Regions from separate parts of the Lysinibacillus sp. A1 genome, predicted to be linked through region 1. Evidence: riboswitches for the same ligand, from Rfam matches in the RefSeq annotation. Region 1 holds a riboswitch; the other holds the start of a gene.

What was found. A riboswitch is a leader RNA that binds a small molecule or an ion and turns the genes downstream of it on or off. The one in region 1 is predicted to bind FMN.
Region 2: another riboswitch for FMN. It lies ahead of PI85_RS12555 (ECF transporter S component); the one in region 1 lies ahead of ribE (riboflavin synthase).

What each region holds. Positions count from the first base shown of each region.
Region 1 covers NZ_JSZM01000009.1:85,210-95,514, forward strand. Annotated here, with positions in the region: gene PI85_RS06735 (ABC-F family ATP-binding cassette domain-containing protein) at 1-1,401, shown strand, start outside; FMN riboswitch at 1,514-1,639, shown strand; FMN riboswitch at 1,758-1,883, shown strand; gene ribE (riboflavin synthase) at 2,090-2,728, shown strand; partial or broken gene ribB (3,4-dihydroxy-2-butanone-4-phosphate synthase) at 2,756-3,346, shown strand; gene ribE (6,7-dimethyl-8-ribityllumazine synthase) at 3,392-3,859, shown strand; gene PI85_RS06755 (spore germination protein) at 4,010-5,473, shown strand; gene PI85_RS06760 (GHKL domain-containing protein) at 5,704-7,011, opposite strand; gene PI85_RS06765 (histidine phosphatase family protein) at 7,478-8,026, shown strand; gene PI85_RS06770 (GNAT family N-acetyltransferase) at 8,040-8,885, shown strand; gene PI85_RS06775 (DUF2829 domain-containing protein) at 8,956-9,177, shown strand; gene PI85_RS06780 (3-oxoacyl-ACP reductase) at 9,234-9,989, shown strand; gene PI85_RS06785 (QueT transporter family protein) at 10,139-10,305, shown strand, end outside.
Region 2 covers NZ_JSZM01000012.1:624,873-635,177, reverse strand. Annotated here, with positions in the region: gene PI85_RS12590 (MFS transporter) at 1-294, shown strand, start outside; gene PI85_RS12585 (M20 family metallopeptidase) at 321-1,727, shown strand; gene PI85_RS12580 (transcriptional regulator) at 1,762-3,057, opposite strand; partial or broken gene PI85_RS12575 (NUDIX hydrolase) at 3,254-3,631, shown strand; gene PI85_RS12570 (hypothetical protein) at 3,652-3,849, opposite strand; gene glnA (type I glutamate--ammonia ligase) at 3,927-5,261, opposite strand; gene PI85_RS12560 (sodium-dependent transporter) at 5,453-6,799, opposite strand; gene PI85_RS12555 (ECF transporter S component) at 6,981-7,568, opposite strand; FMN riboswitch at 7,789-7,976, opposite strand; gene PI85_RS12550 (hypothetical protein) at 8,130-9,413, opposite strand; gene sigX (RNA polymerase sigma factor SigX) at 9,410-9,943, opposite strand; gene PI85_RS12540 (ATP-binding protein) at 10,022-10,305, opposite strand, start outside.

The sequences.
Region 1 (10,305 bases):
TTGCAGCCAGACCATACGATTTGGACTGAAATGCTTGGGGCATTTACTGAGCTTCAAGAGGCTGAAAAGGAACTCCGAGAGCTGGAAATGCAGATGGGTGAGCCTTCCTGCATAAATGACCATGAAAAGCTAGAACAAGTAATGACGAAATATGCCAGCAAGTCAGATTGGTTTTCACAGCAAGGTGGCTATGATGTTGAGGCAAAAATAAATAGTATGTTAAATGGTATGGGCTTTGGTAGCATCCCAACAAACACACTTATCGAATCATTAAGTGGTGGACAGAAAACTAGGCTGGCACTTGCTAAAATTTTACTAGAGCAGCCGGACTTGTTGCTGTTAGATGAACCAACTAACCATTTGGATTTTGCGACTTTAAATTGGCTTGAAAGCTATTTACGTGGCTATCAGGGAGCTATTATTGTTATTTCGCACGATCGTTACTTTTTAGATGCCCTTGTCAATAAAATTTATGAGATTGAACGCACCCATGGAACAACATACAGCGGTAACTATTCTAAGTATGTGGAAAGCAAGGCGAAAAATCGCGAATTAATGGAAAAAAAATATACGATGCAACAGCAGCAAATCGCCAAAATGGAGGATTATATTGAGCGGAATATTACGATGGCTACTTCCTCGAAAAGCGCTAAGAACAAAAGGAAGCAGCTTGAACGAATAGATCGTCTTGAAAAGCCTCAGAAGGATCTAAAACACGCACAAATGACATTTGCTACAGATAAGAGATCTCATAAAGAAGTGTTGAAGGTAAAAGATGTAGTGCTCTCCTATCAGCTAGAAGATAGCAAAAAAATATTATTGCAAGATATTGAGTTTTCATTGGATAGAGGCGATCGGGTCGCATTAGTAGGTCCAAATGGTGTGGGGAAATCAACGCTTTTGAAGGCGTTATTACATGAATTGTCTCCGGACCGTGGCGTTATCACATGGGGAAATGGTGTGACAATCGGCTATTATGATCAAGAGCAAGAGACATTACATCCTAATAATATGGTATTACAAGAGGTTTGGAGTACTTTCCCTTCAATGGAAGAGGCAAAAATACGATCAGTACTCGGTAATTTTTTATTTACGAAAGAGGATGTATTTAAAAAGATAGACTCCCTTAGCGGTGGGGAAAAAGCACGTGTAGCGTTAGCAAAGCTTATTTTGCAAAAAGCCAATGTACTTATAATGGACGAGCCGACCAATCATCTTGATTTATTTAGTAAGGAAGTATTGGAGGAGGCGCTATTGCAGTTTGATGGCACCTTATTATACATTTCTCATGATCGTTATTTTCTTAATAAGCTAGCCAATAAATTGCTTGAATTATCACCAACTGGGATGACGGCCTTTTCGGGAAATTATGATGATTATGTTCAAAAAATAAGCCATTAAAGGATTTAGGGGCCACCTCTATAGCAAGAGGTGGCCCCTTTTTAAAAAAATTACAAACAGAAGTATAGATAATATAATTAAATAGTGTTATCGTAAGAACTAGCTAAATAAAATGATCCTTCGGGGTAGGGTGAAATTCCCAATCGGCGGTGATGAAGCAATTCAAAGTCCGTGAGCGCAAGCTGATTTGGTGCAAATCCAAAACCGACAGTAACAGTCTGGATGGGAGAAGGGTATAAGTGCGAGCTTTTTAAATTCAATGTAATTTAGAAGGTCTATTTAACTATGCATTTATGACACTACTTCCCGCAAATATGTTGGGGAGTTTTTTTATTTAGCCAATCAATTGAATAGAAGATGTTCTTCGGGGTAGGGTGAAATTCCCAATCGGCGGTGATGAAGCAATTCAAAGTCCGTGAGCGCAAGCTGATTTGGTGCAAATCCAAAACCGACAGTGATAGTCTGGATGGGAGAAGAACAAATAAGATACTAGTCTATGGAAAAAATGTATATCCAAATAGGCTTATTTATTGATGTCTTATACTCCCAAAACCCCTTTGTCAAAGGGGTTTTTCTTTTTATATGAGTTTTAAGAAGGGAGACGGATAGAAACGTAAGAGTGACGGATAAAAACTCAAAAACCACAGATAGAAGCTATGAAAGATCAGTGTGAAAGCAGGTGAAATAAATGTTTACAGGTATTGTGGAGGATATTGGCACTATTAAAGCCTTGCAAAGCGATAAGAACAGTATGAAAATTACGGTTCAATCATCTAAAATTGCTGAAGATGTGGGATTAGGGGATAGTATAGCGGTCAATGGTGTTTGTTTAACGGTGACTCATTTTACGGATCAAGAGCTTACGATGGATGTTATGCCTGAAACCGTCAAAGCTACAAATTTACATCAGCTAACAATAGGGGATCCGGTTAATTTGGAGCGTGCGATGTCTGCTAATGGGCGATTTGGGGGCCATTTTGTTGCTGGTCATGTCGATGGTGTTGGGAAGATTTTACGAAAACGTCCGATGGCCAACGCGGTTTATATTGATATCGAATTGTCTGAGGAACTAACAAATTTCTGTATTCCGAAGGGCTCCATAACGATTGATGGCACAAGCTTAACAATTTTTCATGTTGAAACGAATCAGGTCACGATTTCACTGATTCCTCATACTTACAAGGAAACGATTTTAGGTATGAAAAAAGTGGGCGCTTTCGTCAATGTTGAAACAGATTTAGTCGGTAAATATATTTTAAACGAAATGAAAAATGGGCAAGGCAAGTCAATGATTACTAGAGATTATTTAGCACGACATGGTTTTTAAAATCACATAATGAGGAGATGAAAAATAGTGCTACATGCAATTGAAGATGCCATAGAGGATTTAAAGCAAGGGAAAGTAATCGTCGTAGTGGATGATGAGGATCGGGAAAATGAGGGGGATCTTCTAGCGCTTGCTGAATTTATTACTCCGGAAACGATCAACTTTATGGCGACTTATGGCAAAGGGCTAATTTGTACGCCGATTTCGCAGGAGCTAGCACATCAGTTAGATCTGCACCCAATGGTTCAGCATAATACGGATAACCATCAAACAGCCTTTACCGTAAGTATCGATCATATGGACACAACAACGGGAATTAGTGCCTTTGAGCGTGCATTCACTATACAAAAAATGTTGGGGTCTCAGGCAAAAAAAACTGATTTTCGTCGGCCAGGACACATTTTTCCACTAATCGCAAAGGATAATGGTGTCTTAGAGCGAAGGGGCCATACGGAGGCGAGCATTGATTTAGCCAAGCTTTGTGACAGTATTCCTGCTGGAGTGATTTGTGAAATTATGGGAGATGATGGTCACATGATGCGCTTTGATGAGTTGACAAAGTATGCAGCACATCATGGATTAAAAATGATTTCCATTGAGGAGTTAGCCGCTTATCGTAGTCAATCATTTACAACAAACTAATAACGAGGGAGATATAAAAAAATGGGTCAAACATTTGAAGCACAATTAATTGGGACGGATTTAAAAATTGCGGTAGTCGTAGGTCGATTCAATGAGTTTATTACAAGCAAATTATTAGATGGTGCAATGGATGGATTAAAAAGACACGGTGTAGATGAAGCATCCATTGATGTTGCATGGGTGCCAGGAGCTTTTGAAGTGCCTTTTATTGCGAAACAATTAGCAGAGACAAAGAAATATGATGCCATTATTGGTTTAGGGACTGTTATTCGTGGTTCTACAACACATTATGACTATGTGTGTAATGAGTCGGCAAAAGGTATTGCGAATGTATCCTTAACGACCAATGTACCAGTTATTTTCGGTATTGTTACAACAGAAAATATTGAACAGGCGATTGAGCGTGCGGGAACAAAATCAGGTAATAAAGGCTATGATTCCGCGATATCGGCAATTGAGATGGCTAATCTACAAAAAATGATTGGTTAAGAGCATCCTAAATAGGTTATCACAGTATTTGTTTCTTGAATAATTTTTATGTCCATGGGAAAAATATGCCTAAGTATATTTATTACATGTCGTAGTTTTCATAAATGTACTAAATTCGAGCAGGCTCAGTAGGAGATGAGAAGTATTTCAATGGAACAAATGATGAATTTGAAAATGTTGAAATCACTATTTCAACGCTCTGCTGATATAATATTCCAACAGTATAAATTTCAGCAACATACAGTCCATATGATAACCTGTGATGCTATGATAGACGAAGAACTCCTTCAAACGGTTGTGGTCGAACGTGTTCAATCCTTATTTAACTGTGGTTCTGATGAAACGTTAGAGGAGCTTATCGAACAGCATCTTCATGTGCCCTATTTACAAAAGGTCACTAAGAAAGAAGATATGATTACAAGAGTCTACAAAGGCCATGTCTTATTATATTTTGAGGAAGATCATTTGATTTATTCCAGTGATATTTCAAATAGACCTAATCGTGAGCCGGGGGAAACAACGCTTGAGTTAGTTGTAAAAGGACCAAGAGATGATTTTATTGAAGATGTATTTATTAATATAGCTTTATTACGAAAACGTTTACCTACGAATTCATTTAGTGTAGAAACATTAGAAATCGGTCAACGCTCTAAAACAACGGTAGCCGTACTATATATGGAAGACATTGTGAATTTAAATATGTTAGAACAAATCCGATTACAATTACAAAAAATTGATACAGATATTGTCGTCAATGGTGATTTACTGATGGAGGCAATTGAACAGACGGCTAAAGTTCTCCCTAGACATGATTATACGGGAAGACCCGATTTTGCTCTTCAAGCATTAATGAGAGGGAGAATACTAATAATGATCGATGGCGTTTCCTATGCCATGATTATTCCTGCCAATATTATGCTGCTCTTTAAAACATCTGAGGACAATGAATATCCAATCATTGTCAGTTCAATGGAACGGGTGCTCCGAATATTTGGGATACTGATCAGTATGTTACTTCCTGGTTTTTGGCTAGCCGTAACAACCTATCATCAAGAGCAGCTCCCCTATCTTTTACTTGCGACAGTGGTTGAATCAAGAACGGGATTACCGTTCCCGACGATACTTGAAATCATGATGATGCTATTTATGTTTGAAATGTTCCGTGAGGCCAACTTACGCTTGCCAAGTGCCATCAGTGGCTCGATCAGTGTTGTTGGAGGGTTAATAATTGGAGATGCTGCCATTAAGGCTGGCGTGACAAGCCCTTCGATGATTGTAATCATTGCGATTTCAAGCATTGCTGCATTTACATTGGTCAATCAAGCCTTTGTAACAGCAATGAGTATTTTTCGATTAATTATCATTTTATTTTCAGCCTTTTTCGGTCTTTTTGGATTTTTTATTTCGGTCTTTTTCATTATTATCTATGCAGCAAATATGCGTGTACTCGGTGTGCCCTATATTAATTTTAGTGCAGATTTTGAACAGGGTAATATTGGAAAATCCTTACTGCGTTTATCACCGAAAGGTTATAGTCTAAGACCGTCCTTCCTAAAACCACAGGACCAGACACGAACGGCAAATAATAAATCAAAAAAAGATAAGGGTGTATGAGCGTTACCTGACATCAGACTATAGACAAGCTCAAAAAATTGGAGTTTGCCTATAGTCTTTTTTTATAATTAATGCCACTACGGGGTGATGAGCTAGTTCCAATCCACTTTTAAGAACTCTGTAGTGCTGAACGTCTATTTCTCCGCATATGAAAGAGAAAGAATAACAAAAACCATTGAGAGTCATTATCTTCTCAATGGTTTTTGTCTAAAGCTCTCTACATTTTGTAGCTATTTGAAGGGAATATGGACGATGGCAGTCGTTTCAAGATGTTTCGATGATTCAATCGAAATATCTCCATGATATTTATGGACGATTTCTTTCACAATAAATAGTCCTTGTCCTCGAATTTTCCCATTTTCATGCTTCTTCGTAGAGAATCCTTGTTTAAAGATTTGGTTTGCGTCTACAATATTCGGTCCTGTATTCGTAATTTTAAATTCATATTGTCCTTCATCAGCTTGACAACAAATCATAATTTTACGTTGCCCCTCAGGCAATTCATTCGCAGCATCAATCGCATTGTCAATTAAGTTCGATAGAATCTTGATTAAATCGGTCGTTTTAATTTTATTAAAATCGCCCTGAGAGATGGTGAAATCCATATCAATATTATGATTCTGTGCTGTTAGCTTTTTCGTTTGTAATAATATGGATAAACCTGGATGGTCAATATTTAATTTTAATGATTTAATCGCTTGTACTTCTTTAGACAGTGATGCTAAATATTGCTTTGCTTGATCGGTTTTTTCTAATTGTAAAAGGCCATGTAAAACTTGGATATGGTTCGTGAAATCATGACGTAACGATGACACCGAAGTAATCAACGTTTTGATCTCTGCTTGGTAAGTGTCTTCTGTGGCGCCTACTTCCTTCGCTACCTCTTTTTGGTACCATCTTTGTAAAAATAAAAAAGAACCAGCAACAATTAAAATAAATACACCGTTGAAAATAAAAATAAATAGGTTATCTTCAATCACTTTGCCTTTAATACCATTCAATGTATCTGCACTTATATCAATGCCCAGGTAACCGATTATTTGGCCTGTATCATCTTTAATTGGCGCACCAACAGATAAATAAGAACCATGGACTGAATCATGGATTACTTCTGTGACATAGGTTTCACCATGATAGGCTTTTTCTACTTGTTTAGCTGGAACAGTACAAACCTCACCTATTTCAAATCCTTTTTTTAGTTCACTTGGCAGACCCATCACCATTGCTTTTGATACCTTTGGATTATCCACCTGCAATGTATAAACAAATAATGCACCTAGCTTTATCCTTGCATCATTTAAGTAACTTCTTACTTCCCAATAATAATCATTCTTTTGCGGATTATTCAAAAATTGCTGATAAGCAATTGTATCGATGGAAGCAGCAATGGAATTAGCAGCCTCTAGACTTTGATTAGCAATCGATTCTTCAACGGTCTTTTTAATTTTTACATAGGATGTAATGATGTTTAAACTTGTAAACAAACATAATAAAATGGTGGATAGAATTAATATAAGCTTTATTTTTCGATTTTTCATATTACTCGGGACTTCCTCATCTATTAATATTCTAGAATATTAATTAACTCTATTTTTTGTTTGTAAACCAAACAATGCTTGTTTATCCTACATAAATTAAAACACAAAATCAATATGACTTTAAAATTACACACCGTAAACACTAGTTTAATAATCCTTTACAAGAAAGTAAACTAAAAAGGTGAAACAGTATATTTTAAGTCTCATTTCCTATCCTCATGGAAAATTCAAAAAGTTTCTAAAACAAAGGTCACATAAAAAATGAGTGGGTGCCAGTCATATATAATCTTTTCCCTTATATTTGTAGATAAAGTACTTTATATAAAAGTTAAAAGAAATGAGGAGCGGCAACTCCTGCAGAAATCGACAGTTCCTTTATTTCCATGTGAAAAAATAGGGAGCTTTTTTCTATTTGTAAGACATACATTACAAAGAATAAAGTGATAAAATGAAGGGGATGAAAGAATTGGAAAAGGATCTCCTGAAATTATTAAAAGAGGGAGGACTTATTTTATATGCAAGACATGGGACTGCAACAGTTGGTGTAGATCAAGTAAATGGTCTATTTCAAAGTTGTCAGTATCAAAGAAATTTATCCGAACAAGGCCGTCATGAGGCTGTATATTATGGCCAAATGTTGCGTTATTGGCAAATTCCCATCCTTGCGCCTATCACTGCAAGTCCTTTTTGTCGAACGATTGAAACAGCTCAGTTGGCTTTTCCCAATGTTCAGGTACAAATAGACCCTTTTATGTTTGAGATTTTTATGTTAGGAGGAAATCTTTCGACTGTTCAACAAAATTCAATTTTAACGGCTTTTCAATCTATGCTGGAAATGAAACCACCAGAGGGAATCAATAGAGTCATAATTGGTCATAGTTTTCCGAAAAATGTGGGACTAGGGGTCATCTCGAATATGGGCACGGTTATTATAAAACCTAAAGGTTTAGGTCAAGGATATGAAGTTTTGGGGAAACTGACATTAGAAGATTTAGCAAAATTGGATTCCATTTGAGATGAGGGAAACGATGAATATTAAAACAGTTGCACAATGTACATTAGAGGAAGTATTACGGGCGTGGAACAAAGGCTTTGAAGGATATTTTGTGCCCATTGATATGACGGCAGAGATGTTTTTACAACGGCTTGTTGGGGAGGGACTGTCAGCTGAGCACTCCATTGTCGCTTTTGACGATCATGAACCCATTGGTATTGTCATGAACGGCTTTCGTCACATAGATGGCAAGAAAATAGCTTGGAATGGAGGCACGGGTATTTCGCCTACTTATCGTGGGAAAGGCGTTTCACGATTACTAATGGAGGAAACTCTAGCTATCTATGAACGAGAAAATGTTGAAATCGCCACACTGGAAGCAATAAAGGAAAACTCAGTAGCAATTGCTTTGTATGAAAGATATGGCTATGTTATAACCGATCATCTTCAGTTTTTAAGTGGGGAATATGAGGCGAAGGTAGAACATACGTCAGCTATTAGGACTGAAATAATTCGCCCAGAGCAATTACCTCATGTGCCGTTTTATCAGGAAGCTATCCCTTGGCAATGTAGCTGGCATAGCGTTAAGCAGGGAGAGGCTAGGGTTTTCTATAATGAAGCAAATGATGTGCTCGGCTATATGTTATATAAAACAGTGTGGAGGAAACAGGGTGAGGTGGAGCGGGTCATTCTGTATCAATTGGAAGTATTAGAAGAGTATAATGTCGATTTACTAGTGCACTTCTTAGCCAGTGTGACAGCTCAGAAGGTGAATATAACCGCTGTTAATTTCCGAGCAAGCAACCCAGCAACGAGCTATTTAGTGGCAAATGGACTAAAGGTGACGACAGAGCAGGTACAGATGAAAAAGCAAATCTAACCATAGTTGTCAACCTAACGAAAATCCAGTATACTAATGCGATAATGAATGGGAATAGAGGATGAAGGACATGACGTTTGAAGAAATATTACCACGCTTAAAAGCAGGAGAAAAAAGTATTCGTGAAGGCTGGGGCGGTGCTGAACTATATGTGAAGCTAGTTGGTCAAAGCCAACACGATGGTGAGACTTTGAATCCTTATTTTTTAATTAATGTACGCGGAGAAGGCTACACAATGTTCACGCCTACAGTATGTGATTTATTAGCAGAAGATTGGATTATCGTTGAATAATAATAGGAGAAGTCATCTCAATTGTGAGGTGGCTTCTTTTGGTAAGGAGATAGGGTATGAAGTTTGAAGAATATAAAAATAAAACTGTTTTCATTACGGGGGCAGCGTCTGGCATTGGATATGCTCAAGCACTTGCATTTTTAGAAAATGGTGCGAATGTATTTGGATTTGATATAGAGGTACGAGGGTTAGTCCAATTACAGCAGCAATATCCAGAGCATTTTGCCTATATGGTAGGAAGTGTTTGTAGCCAACAAGATGTGGAACAGTCGTACGAAGCTGCTATTTCTTCATTTACACAAATTGATATTTTATGTAATACAGCAGGCATTTTAGACGGCTTTGCCAAAACGCTAGATACAGACGAAGCACTGTGGGATAAAATTATGAACACGAATGTCAAAGGAACGTTTTTTGTGACCAATAGAATCTTGTCTCATATGATTGCACGTGGAGCTGGTACGATTGTCAATATGGCTTCAATTGCTGGACTTGTTGCAGGTGGAGGAGGAGCGGTCTACACAGCTTCTAAGCATGCTATTGTTGGCTACACGAAGCAGCTAGATTTAGATTACTGTAGAGCGGGAATACGGGCTAATGCAATTGCTCCTGGAGCCATACAAACGCCGATGAATCAGGCAGATTTTGAAGGCGACGGGGAAATGGCGAAATGGGTGGCAGAGGAAACGCCAGCTGGACGCTGGGCACAACCTCAGGAGGTGGCCAATTTAACCTTATTTTTAGCAAGCTCAGCAGCAGATTATATGCATGGCGCTGTCTTACCAATCGACGGCGGCTGGTTGACCAAGTAGCATTGTTCATTCAGTTATTCTTCTGCTATAATACGCAAGTAAGCAAAATTGCTTGCACTACGGCACTTCAGATAGGGCGCTAAGCTCTCTTCCTTTGGTCGTAGTTATTACTAAAATAGCGATTAGCTATTTTACAAAGGAGAATAAAATTGAATACTTCGATTGTAAAAGATTCAAGCCGTATGTCAGTAAGTGAGTTGACAAAGACGGCTCTTGTTGCAGCTCTCTATGTTGCTGTAACAGTTTTATTGTCAGTCATTAGCTTTGGCGCTGTTCAACTACGATTGTCAGAAATGTTTAATTATCTGGCATTGTA
Region 2 (10,305 bases), on a different contig from region 1:
TCCTATCAGAGCCTTTTCTCCATTGGTGATTCAGCAATTTCAATGGCCATACTAGCCATTCCTCTTAAGTATGTTGCACAACGAATTATTGGTTCGTTTTTAGGAATGATGTATTTTGCTAGTGGTATGGCAGGCTTTATTGCACCAACAGCTATGGGTGCTCTAATTGATGGTTTCGGCGGATCATTCCAAGCCGCATTCTTCTTCCTTATTGGAGCCTTGGTGATCGTTATAATTTGTGCTGCATTATATAAAATTCCGTCTAAGAATAGTAGTTTAATTGATCAAGCTTAAAATATGGAAAATAGGAGTGAGTTTCTTTGACTAGTCAAAGTAGATTATCGCAAATTATTGAGGATAAACGAGAAAAGTTAATTGAAGTCAGTAATCAAATCTGGGAATATGCTGAAACAGGTTTTGAAGAATTCAAGTCGGCCAAGCTATTATGTCAAACATTAGCAGAGGAAGGATTTGAAGTGGAACAAGGTGTGGCCAATATTGAAACCGCCTTCATTGGTTCTTTTGGTAGTGGAAAACCCGTCATTGCATTTTTAGGCGAGTTTGATGCTCTTACTGGTTTAAGCCAAAATGGTGGAATAGCGCAGCCTAATCCACAACAAATTGGCGGCAATGGGCATGGCTGTGGTCATAATTTATTAGGTACTGGCTCTCTAGCGGCAGCCATTGCACTCCGTGATTATATGCAAGAAAATAATATAACTGGAACAGTGCGCTATTATGGATGTCCTGGTGAGGAAATTGGTGGTGGCAAAACATTTATGGCCAGAGAAGGCATTTTTAATGATGTAGATATTGCCCTATCTTGGCATCCAGGTACGACGAATAATATTATGTCTGTTGCGACCCTTGCCTGTTACGAAGTGTATTTTAAATTTAAAGGGAAAAGTGCTCACGCAGCTGCTAGTCCACACTTAGGTAGAAGTGCTCTTGATGCTGTAGAGCTAATGAATATTGGAGTTAATTATTTACGCGAACATATTATTCCAGAGGCACGTGTACATTACGCCATTACAAATACAGGTGGTTCTTCTCCAAATGTCGTACAAGCAGAGGCAGAAGTATTGTATTTTGTTCGAGCTCCAAGAGTATCTCAAACAGACGATATTTATCAACGTATTTGTGATATTGCTCGTGGTGCAGCCCTTATGACGGGAACAGAGGTAGACATTGATCTTGCCTCAGCTCTCTCGAATGTAATTCCTAATACAACATTGGAACAAGTTATGTATGATAACTTTGTAAAATTAGGCACACCATCCTATACAGATGCGGAACTTCATTTTGCGGAGGCTATTCGCGAAACATTATCTGAAGAGGAAAAGAAGATGGATGTTCAAAGAAATCAAAAGCTTGCTGGGAAAGCAATAGCTGATGTCATCGATCCGTTTATGTCCGATGCATTTATGGCTGGCTCTACAGATGTCGGAGATGTCAGCTGGATTGTCCCAACTGCTCAATGTATGACGGCATGTGAACCACTAGGAACACCGCTTCATACTTGGCAAATTGTAGCTACAGGGACAACTTCATTGGCACATAAAGGCATGCTTCACGCAGGAAAAATTTTGGCTGCCACCGCACTAGATATTCTTCAGCAGCCTGAGCTGATTGAACAAGCGCAAGCGGAATTGGTTGATCGCCGGGCTGGCGAGGTGTATACAAGCCCTCTTCCATCAGATGTCAAGCAATACAAAATTCGTTCTTAAAAATAAAGAGGGTCCCTGTTACAAGGACTCTCTTTTACAATGGAAAAATTTTATAAACTTTGCGTGGACGTCCTCTTGTATGAGGTTTTTCCTCAGCAACTACTTCAGCGAACCCCTTTTCCTCAAGTGTCGTTAATATTCTACGGGCACTTCTTGCAGGAATTTGCATATAAGTAGCGAGTTCATTGGCATTCAGTTCATCACTGGCTAATTTTTTCAACGAGGACTTCAGTTTATTTAAGGTCATGACACTAAGTGTAGTTTCTTGACTAAGTGTTTCTAATTGTTCTGACGTATAGGAATAGGTAAGCTGCTCCGGCTTGCCTAATGGTCCAGCTATTTTTTTATTATCAAAACAAACCATCCATGAACCCTTTCCACATTCCTTGGCACGAAGGAGGGCATTACCCGCATTTATCTCTGCATCATAAACCGTTTGTCCAATGCCAATTCCACAAGTCATCGCCTCTTGATCCAGCAATGTGAAATCTTCCATATCAGGCATTTGGCTAAAATTCCTCGTAATGTCTTCCATTAATCCTCTAGTCGTAAATATGATATACCGCCCAAAACTCGTGGACTTAATGGAGCCATGAATACTTTTTGTATAGGTCAGTAAATGCTCCATCATCTTTAGCTCGATTCTAAATAGCTCATTCGTTGAGAAGTTATCCTTAGCCATCTCTAAAAAAGGATCAATCTCAATAATTTGAACAGCAATTTGTGTAGCCTTATACCGAAGCATTTCATATGTCCGTAGCATATTTGTGATAACCGCTTCTACTGCCATAGAGGATGGAAATAAACGATAAGTTGGTACACCAAGACGTTGTAATTCATGATGTATAGGATGACCTGTAATGGCTGCCTTTGTTTGACCACTTTCCCACAGTTTAAAATGATATTGGACAAGTTCATTTAATGAAATCGTGTCTGACTCAACAAATTTTGGTTTTTCCTCGATACCCGCCTCTACTAAAGCTTGCTCCCATGTAACACTATTACCAGCATCGAAGCTAATTTCATTGACCTCAATTTTCCGTTCATATAGTACTCTTAATACCGTTTTGTATAAGGATGAGCCTTTATAAACAACATAAAAAATGGGTGTTTCTAGCTGACTCCAGCTTTGTACAATGTTATATGTAATTAGCCCTGTACATAACCACATATCCATTTCTTCCTTAAGTAGCGGAGTTATTTTCTCCTCTAAATGCTCTTCTGTTAGACATTCTATCGATGTACATATAAATTCTGGCCAATTTTTCAGGACAGATTCAACAAATTCAATTGAGTCTGAAGGACCTATAAGACCTAATCGTATTTTCAAGAATACCCCTCCTCTGTTCAATCCACATGAAAAATTTGATAATTATATTATATCAAAACCATATAGAATGCATATAAATTTCATATAAAAGCTATTACATGATTTACAACAATACCATTTTAAGTAAAAATAGAATTGACAAGGTAGTTGGGAGGTTATTCATTTGGTTAAATGGCAAGGCTCTGCCGCTATTTGTATGAACGCAGAAAATCGTTTATTAATGGTTTTGCAAGGATCAAAGGAGGAAGAAAAAACTTGGGCTGTACCTTCAGGTGGAAAGGAGGCATTGGAAATTTCCAGTCATGCTGTATTCGCGAAGTATACGAAGAAACAGGCTATACAGTTACTATCATCAAGGAAATTTATAGAAAAAATAATGCAGTTGTAGAAGTCCATTACTTTGAAACCGTCGTCATTGGTGGACAAATGACTATTCATGATCCTGACGAATTAATTTATGATATCGCATGGCAATCTAAAGATGATGTTGCACGACTAGCATTGACATTCCCAGAAGATCGATCATTTCTCTTATCTTTATTTCCATAAAAAAAGTCACGTCTTCTCGACATGACCATCCTTTTACATATAAAATTACTGGCTGTTCTCTTCTGGATGTTGATAAATAATTAAGGCAGAATGGATGACCGTTTGTTCTCCGATATAGAGGGTATTGTATTTGATATCAAGTATGAAAAAGTAACTTAAATCTAATAAAGCCCGATTAATATCATGTTCAAATTGCACAATATCATTGTTTTGAATTGTCACAACTTGAGTCGTTTGTGTCATTACCCACACCCCTTTTCCTTAATAAAGGGTATGAAAGTCAGTATAAAAATATTGGAGCTTTTTAGCTCCAATATTTTTTAGTACATCGTTAAATATTCCTCACGCTCCCAGTTATGGACCCGTGTGCGGTATTTATCCCATTCGATTTCTTTGGCAACATTAAACTTTTCATAAATATGATCACCTAGAGCATCTCGTACAACTGAATCCATTTCTAATTCAATTAACGCATGCTCTAATGAAGATGGTAAGCTATCAATGCCATTTAATTCACGCTCTGGACCTGTCATTTTATAAATATTGCGATCTACCGCTGCTGGAGGCGTTAAATCCTTGCGTATGCCATCAAGCCCCGAAGCCAAGATCACAGCCATTGCTAAATAAGGATTCGCCGCTGGATCAACTGAACGTAATTCAACACGAGTTGATAATCCTCGAGCTGCTGGTATACGAATAAGTGGTGAACGGTTTTGAGCAGACCACGCAACATAGCATGGAGCCTCATAGCCTGGGACTAATCGTTTATAAGAATTAACAAGTGGATTCGTAATCGCCGTAAATCCGTGTACATGCTGGATGATTCCTGCCATAAAGCTACGAGCTGTTGCACTTAATTGAAGTTCTGCGTGTTCATCATAAAATGCATTTTTATCCCCTTCAAATAACGAAAGATTAAAATGCATACCAGAGCCGTTAACTCCGAATAGTGGCTTCGGCATAAATGTTGCATGTAGCCCATGCTGTGCAGCAATTGTTTTTACGACTAATTTAAATGTTTGAATATTGTCGCATGCTTCAATGGCACTAGCATATTTAAAATCAATTTCATGCTGTCCAGGTGCTACTTCATGGTGAGAAGCCTCAATTTCAAAGCCCATCCCTTCTAGCTCTAAAACAATATCCCGACGACAATTCTCCCCTAAATCTGTCGGAGCTAAGTCAAAATAACCTCCGCTGTCATTTAGCTCAAGTGTCGGATGCCCCTTTTCATCCAGCTTAAAAAGGAAAAATTCTGGCTCTGGGCCCAAGTTAAAGGAAGTGAAACCCAACTCCTCCATTTCCTTTAAAACGCGCTTTAGATTAGAGCGTGGGTCTCCTTCAAATGGTGACCCATCTGGCCTTGCAATATCGCATATAAGACGCGCGACCTTACCTTTTTCAGCTGTCCAAGGAAAAATGACAAATGTATTAAAATCTGGTCTTAAATACATATCAGATTCCTCTATACGTACAAAGCCTTCAATCGAAGAGCCATCAAACATAACCTTATTGTCTAAAGCTTTTTCTAATTGACTCACAGGTATTTCTACATTTTTAATCGTTCCTAATATATCAGTAAATTGTAGGCGAATAAACTTCACATTTTCTTCCTTTACTCGGCGTATAATACCTTCTTTTGTATAATGTTTCATTTTCCACCACTCCAATGTAAATTTAATTAACACACTTTTTTTATAACTGCTTTTAAAATACATCATTTTTTTATTTTTAGCAATATGTATGTAAGGTTTTATAACATCTTTCTTTTAGAATATATTTATCTTGATTTTCGATACATAAAAAAGGCGTACCCATTGACTAAATGGATACACCTTATATATTTTTAAAATTGTAATAGCATATTAACGAACACTACGAGAATGACAGCTGGTACTATGATTACCATTAACATCCTGTAAATCGAATAATACCCCTGCCCCATCTGGCTTCCCATTAGCAGTTCTCTTTTCACAAATTCTTTATCTACTACATATGCAATAAAAATTGCAATGGACAAGTTCCCCAATGGCAGCATTAAGTTTGATACTAAAAAGTCAGTTGCATCAAAAATATTCTTTCCAAAAACCGATACATTCGCTAGCAGGCTAGAGGAAAGAGATGCTGGGATGGCCGCAAGAAAGACAACTACACCAAGACATGAAGTCCATACCAGACGAGACTTCTGACTATTTTCCATAAATGCCGCAACAATAATTTCGTATAAACTAAACGAGGACGTTAATGTGGCAAATAAGAATAATAATAAAAACATCGCTAAAAATACTTCCCCAAATGGCATTTGGCTAAATGCTGTCGGTAGCACCATAAATAACAAGCCCGGCCCAGCTGCCGGCTCTAAATCAAAAGCAAAAACGACCGGGAAAATAGCTAGTCCAGCTAAAAATGAAACAAGTACCGTTAGCATAACGACGGAGCCTGCTGAATTCGGTAGACTCACATCTTTTTTGAGGTAGGAACTATATGTAACAAGACAAGAAAATCCAACGGCTAACCCAAAGAAGGATTGCCCTAAAGCTTCTAATAAGGCTTTTCCGGTAATATTTGAGAAATCAGGCCATAAAAAGAATTTTACCCCTTCCATGGCGCCATCTAATGTGACAGCACGAATCACTAGGACAATGAACATAATAAAGAGCAATGGCATCATCCATTTATTCGCCTTTTCAATACCATTTTGGACACCTAATGAAATAACAAGTACGTTTGCTAATGTAAACAAAGCCAAACCTACAATTGTAATCCAAGGTGTCTCAATTATTTTTCCAAATAGTTCTCCAGGATCAATAGCCGGATCAATGACAGCACCCGCTACGCCTAGCCCACTATAAATAAAAATCCAGCCACCGACAACGCTATAAAATGTTAGTAATAAAAAACATCCGAGAACACCCATGCGGCCAATCCATGCCCATCCCTTTTTCATAGGAGCAATTTTTTTATAGGCAGTGATTGCCTCTGACTGTGTACCTCGTCCTAAAATATATTCAGATAATAGCATCGGGAGCCCAATTAATAATGTAAACAATACAAAGATTAAGAAAAACGCGCCTCCTCCACTTTGTCCGGTTACATACGGGAGCTTCCAAATCGCTCCTAGTCCAATTGCAGCACCTGCTGATGCTAAAATAAATCCTAACTTACTAGACCACTGTCCTTTTTTTCCACTCATCTCTTCAAACTCCTCTAACTTTCTAAACTCTTCTCTAATTTTACATGAAAATATAGCTTTCGACTAGGTATTACTAAAAAAGAACTAGTTATATTTTGACAACCCGTTACCTTTTTCTATTTTTCTTTCTATATTCCGCCATAAAAAAACCTCGAGTTCATCCCTCGAGGCTTAGTACATTTTATTTTGTTATATACATAGAACGCTGGCGGTCAATCCATTTACGCATTGTCGTAAATAATAACGCCATAATACCCGTTAATAAAATCCCTTTGACAATATTAAATGGTAAAATACCAGCGATAATCATTTTATAAAGTGAATCACCTACAACAGGCTCCATTCCTAAGAAGTAAGTGTACATTGGTAAAAATACAGCATAGTTTAAAACACTCATTCCTACTGCCATCACAATTGTTCCCATTGCTAAACCTCCAACAAGGCCAGCGATTGTTTTAAAGCGATTAAAAATAAAGCTTACTGGCAAGATGAATAAAATACCTGTTACAAAATTAGCCATATGCCCTACAGGAACGCCTGTTGGAGTGCCTGAGAAAATCCAATCCAACACATTTTTAAACAATTCTACTAAAATACCAGCTACAGGTCCCATTGTGATTGCCGCAAGTAAGGCAGGCATATCACTGAAGTCCACTTCCAAAAATGCTGGGAATGGCGGAATCGGGAAATTAAAAAGCATTAATAAAAATGAAATACTGCTCAGCATGCCAATCGTAATAAACGATTGAAGTTTGACATTTTTCTTCATAGAAAACTCTCTCCTCTTTGCTGATTCAATCTCGCAAGAAGAAAGGTGACGATCTTTCAATTGTTTCATGAAAAAACCCTTATGCGTTTAATAAAGCATAAGGGAGAAAGGCATAACGAATAAGCGTCCTCATCAACTAATTTTTGAGCACTGTTTAATAAACCATACAAAAAAAGCGCTCGGTCATAGTTCATTTCATGACAATGAATGACGATCGTACCTCCATCTTCTCCCATCCAGACTTTAACTGTCGGCCTTGGAATTTCACCAAGTCAGCCATGCGAAAATTCGCACAGGTCGCGGGCTGAAGAGTTTAACATAAATCAAGCGAGCTAATGAATATATTCATTAGCGATTTATGACTCTATTACCGCCGGTCGGGATTTTCACCCTGCCCCGAAGATGAATCATATTATTTTATTCTACAGCTTTACTATAATGAATTACGAAGTAAAAGTAAATAGTTCTGCTCAAAAAAATCCGATTAAATTGCTATGTTTTATAAATAGAAAAGGCACTCCCGCCATGCAGGAATGCCTCTCTTGTTTTTTCTTCCTTCGACTATGGTAAAAACTGTTTATTCGGTCCCACTGGCTTTGGTAAATAACCCTTTAAATCAAAGCCTTCCCAGCTTTCTTGCACAACATTATCTAAAAGGAGCTGTTGATTAAAGCTAGCAGCTGTTAACATCATGGCCTCAATTAATTGAGTAGCTCGTATTGGTTCCATAGATGTTAAATCAAGCGGAATATCAAAAGTCACAACTACACCTTCCGCTTGTTCAGTGACTGTGTATGTTACATTTTCAGGCACTACCGATGTATAGACATCATCATTTTTATTTTTCATCAGTGTAAGTGCCTCTGTGACTGTCTCAAAAGATTGACGGAAATCTGGTGATAAATATTCTGCACCATTGGAATCATGGTACAAGTAATAATTATAGTGCTTTGCATTCGTTAAGGACATTCCTTGACTTGGCTCACCTTCTTGAGAAAACTCATACGGGGTTCCATCTTCATTTTGGATTTCCACTTCGGTGTATTCAGAGTCTGAGAATGTGTCTTCCATTGTGCCTTTATATTCATTTACTGCAGCAGAGGCAACATCATAGTCATTCCCCTTTGGCAAGACATGGATAAGCTTATCATCCTTTTCCTTCAGCTCACCTTTATAAGGATGATACTCTGTAAACCCTTTAGCCTCCTCGTCAATTTGAGGAGCATACTTTTCATATATCCGTAAGGTAGAAGGCTTCTCTTCTCCAAAATCAGTAGCCACACGTTCATTTGGAATCACATACGTCATAGGAACACTTTCCGCATCACGCCCTGCCAAACCAATACGAAATACGACAGCATCTTTTACATCCTCCTCATAGACAGATGTACGTAAAGATAAAATGCGCTCATGTTCCGCAACAATACTTTTGGAATCCAGCATTTCATCCTGCGTGGCCGCTTCCTTTGCTGCTGAATCCTCTTGCATCGTCGAAAACTGAGCCGTTTCAGGCATACTCGCTTGATCTTTTTGCTCACCTTGATTGTTCTTCAATATTGTGCCAACTAGTATTGTTAGCACAAAGACTGCGGCTACACTCATATAAATCTGCATATTACGTACTTTTGATCTCGTCGTAGGCTTTTTAATGGTAGCATCTTCCTGTTGAGATGGTTCATCTTCTATAGGTTCTTGCATAGTTTCTTGAAGGTGTATATTATCTTGCAAGCGAGCATCTGCCATTAACCGATTTAATATATCTTCTTTCGAACGGTGGTCAGAAAGCTTAGGGGCATTGTTCAGTACATGTTCAAGCTGCTCATCATCAAATGGCTTATGTGTCATTGCCGTTTCGCCTCCTGTTCTCTGATCGGCTGTAGCTGTTGCCTTAAAAATTTAATGGCTCGATGCTGGGTTGTTTTTACCTTCGCTTCTGTCCAATCAAGTATTTGCGCCGTTTCTGCAATCGATAAATCCTGGAAATAGCGCATAATAATGACCATTTTTTGATCGCCAGTACAGTTTTCTAATGCTGACTCTACTTGCATAAATTCATCACTGGCCTGTAGCATTTCCTCCGGTGATGGTGTGTTTGAATGGAGTTGTTCCGTTTCCCAGTCAAAGAAATCAAGCGAATGCTTCTGACGCACTGCTTGCTTTCTAAAATGATCAATCGCAACATTTTTGGCTATTGCAAAAAGCCATGTTTTCTCACTACTATTGCCTGCAAATTGATCGTATGAGCGCAATACTCTTACATACACTTCATGCGCTAAATCTTCAGCAAGTGTACGGTTTTTTACTAGATAGATTAGAAACTGGAACACGTCTTGATGATAGGCATCGTATAGTCGATGGAACACGGAGTCATTCAATGCACTCCACCCCCGTTCTATATTATTTGTCGTCTTACATTCGCAGAAGTTACAGTCAATTAATAACAAACCACGTTATTAATCGAACGGTAAATAAAATGTGAAGGTAGTACCTTCCTTAAGCACACTATCTACCATAATATTTCCTGAGTGTGCTTTTATAATATTTCGTGCAATGGCTAAGCCAAGTCCCGTACCACCCTTAGATCGAGTACGTGCCTTATCTGCTTTATAAAAGCGTTCAAAGACATAAGGTAAATCATCTTGAGGAATACCATGTCCTGTATCTTGAACAGAAATTTTAGCGAATGTTGGCTCCTGCTCCACTTTTACTGTGACAGATCCCTCATCCGTATGTCTTA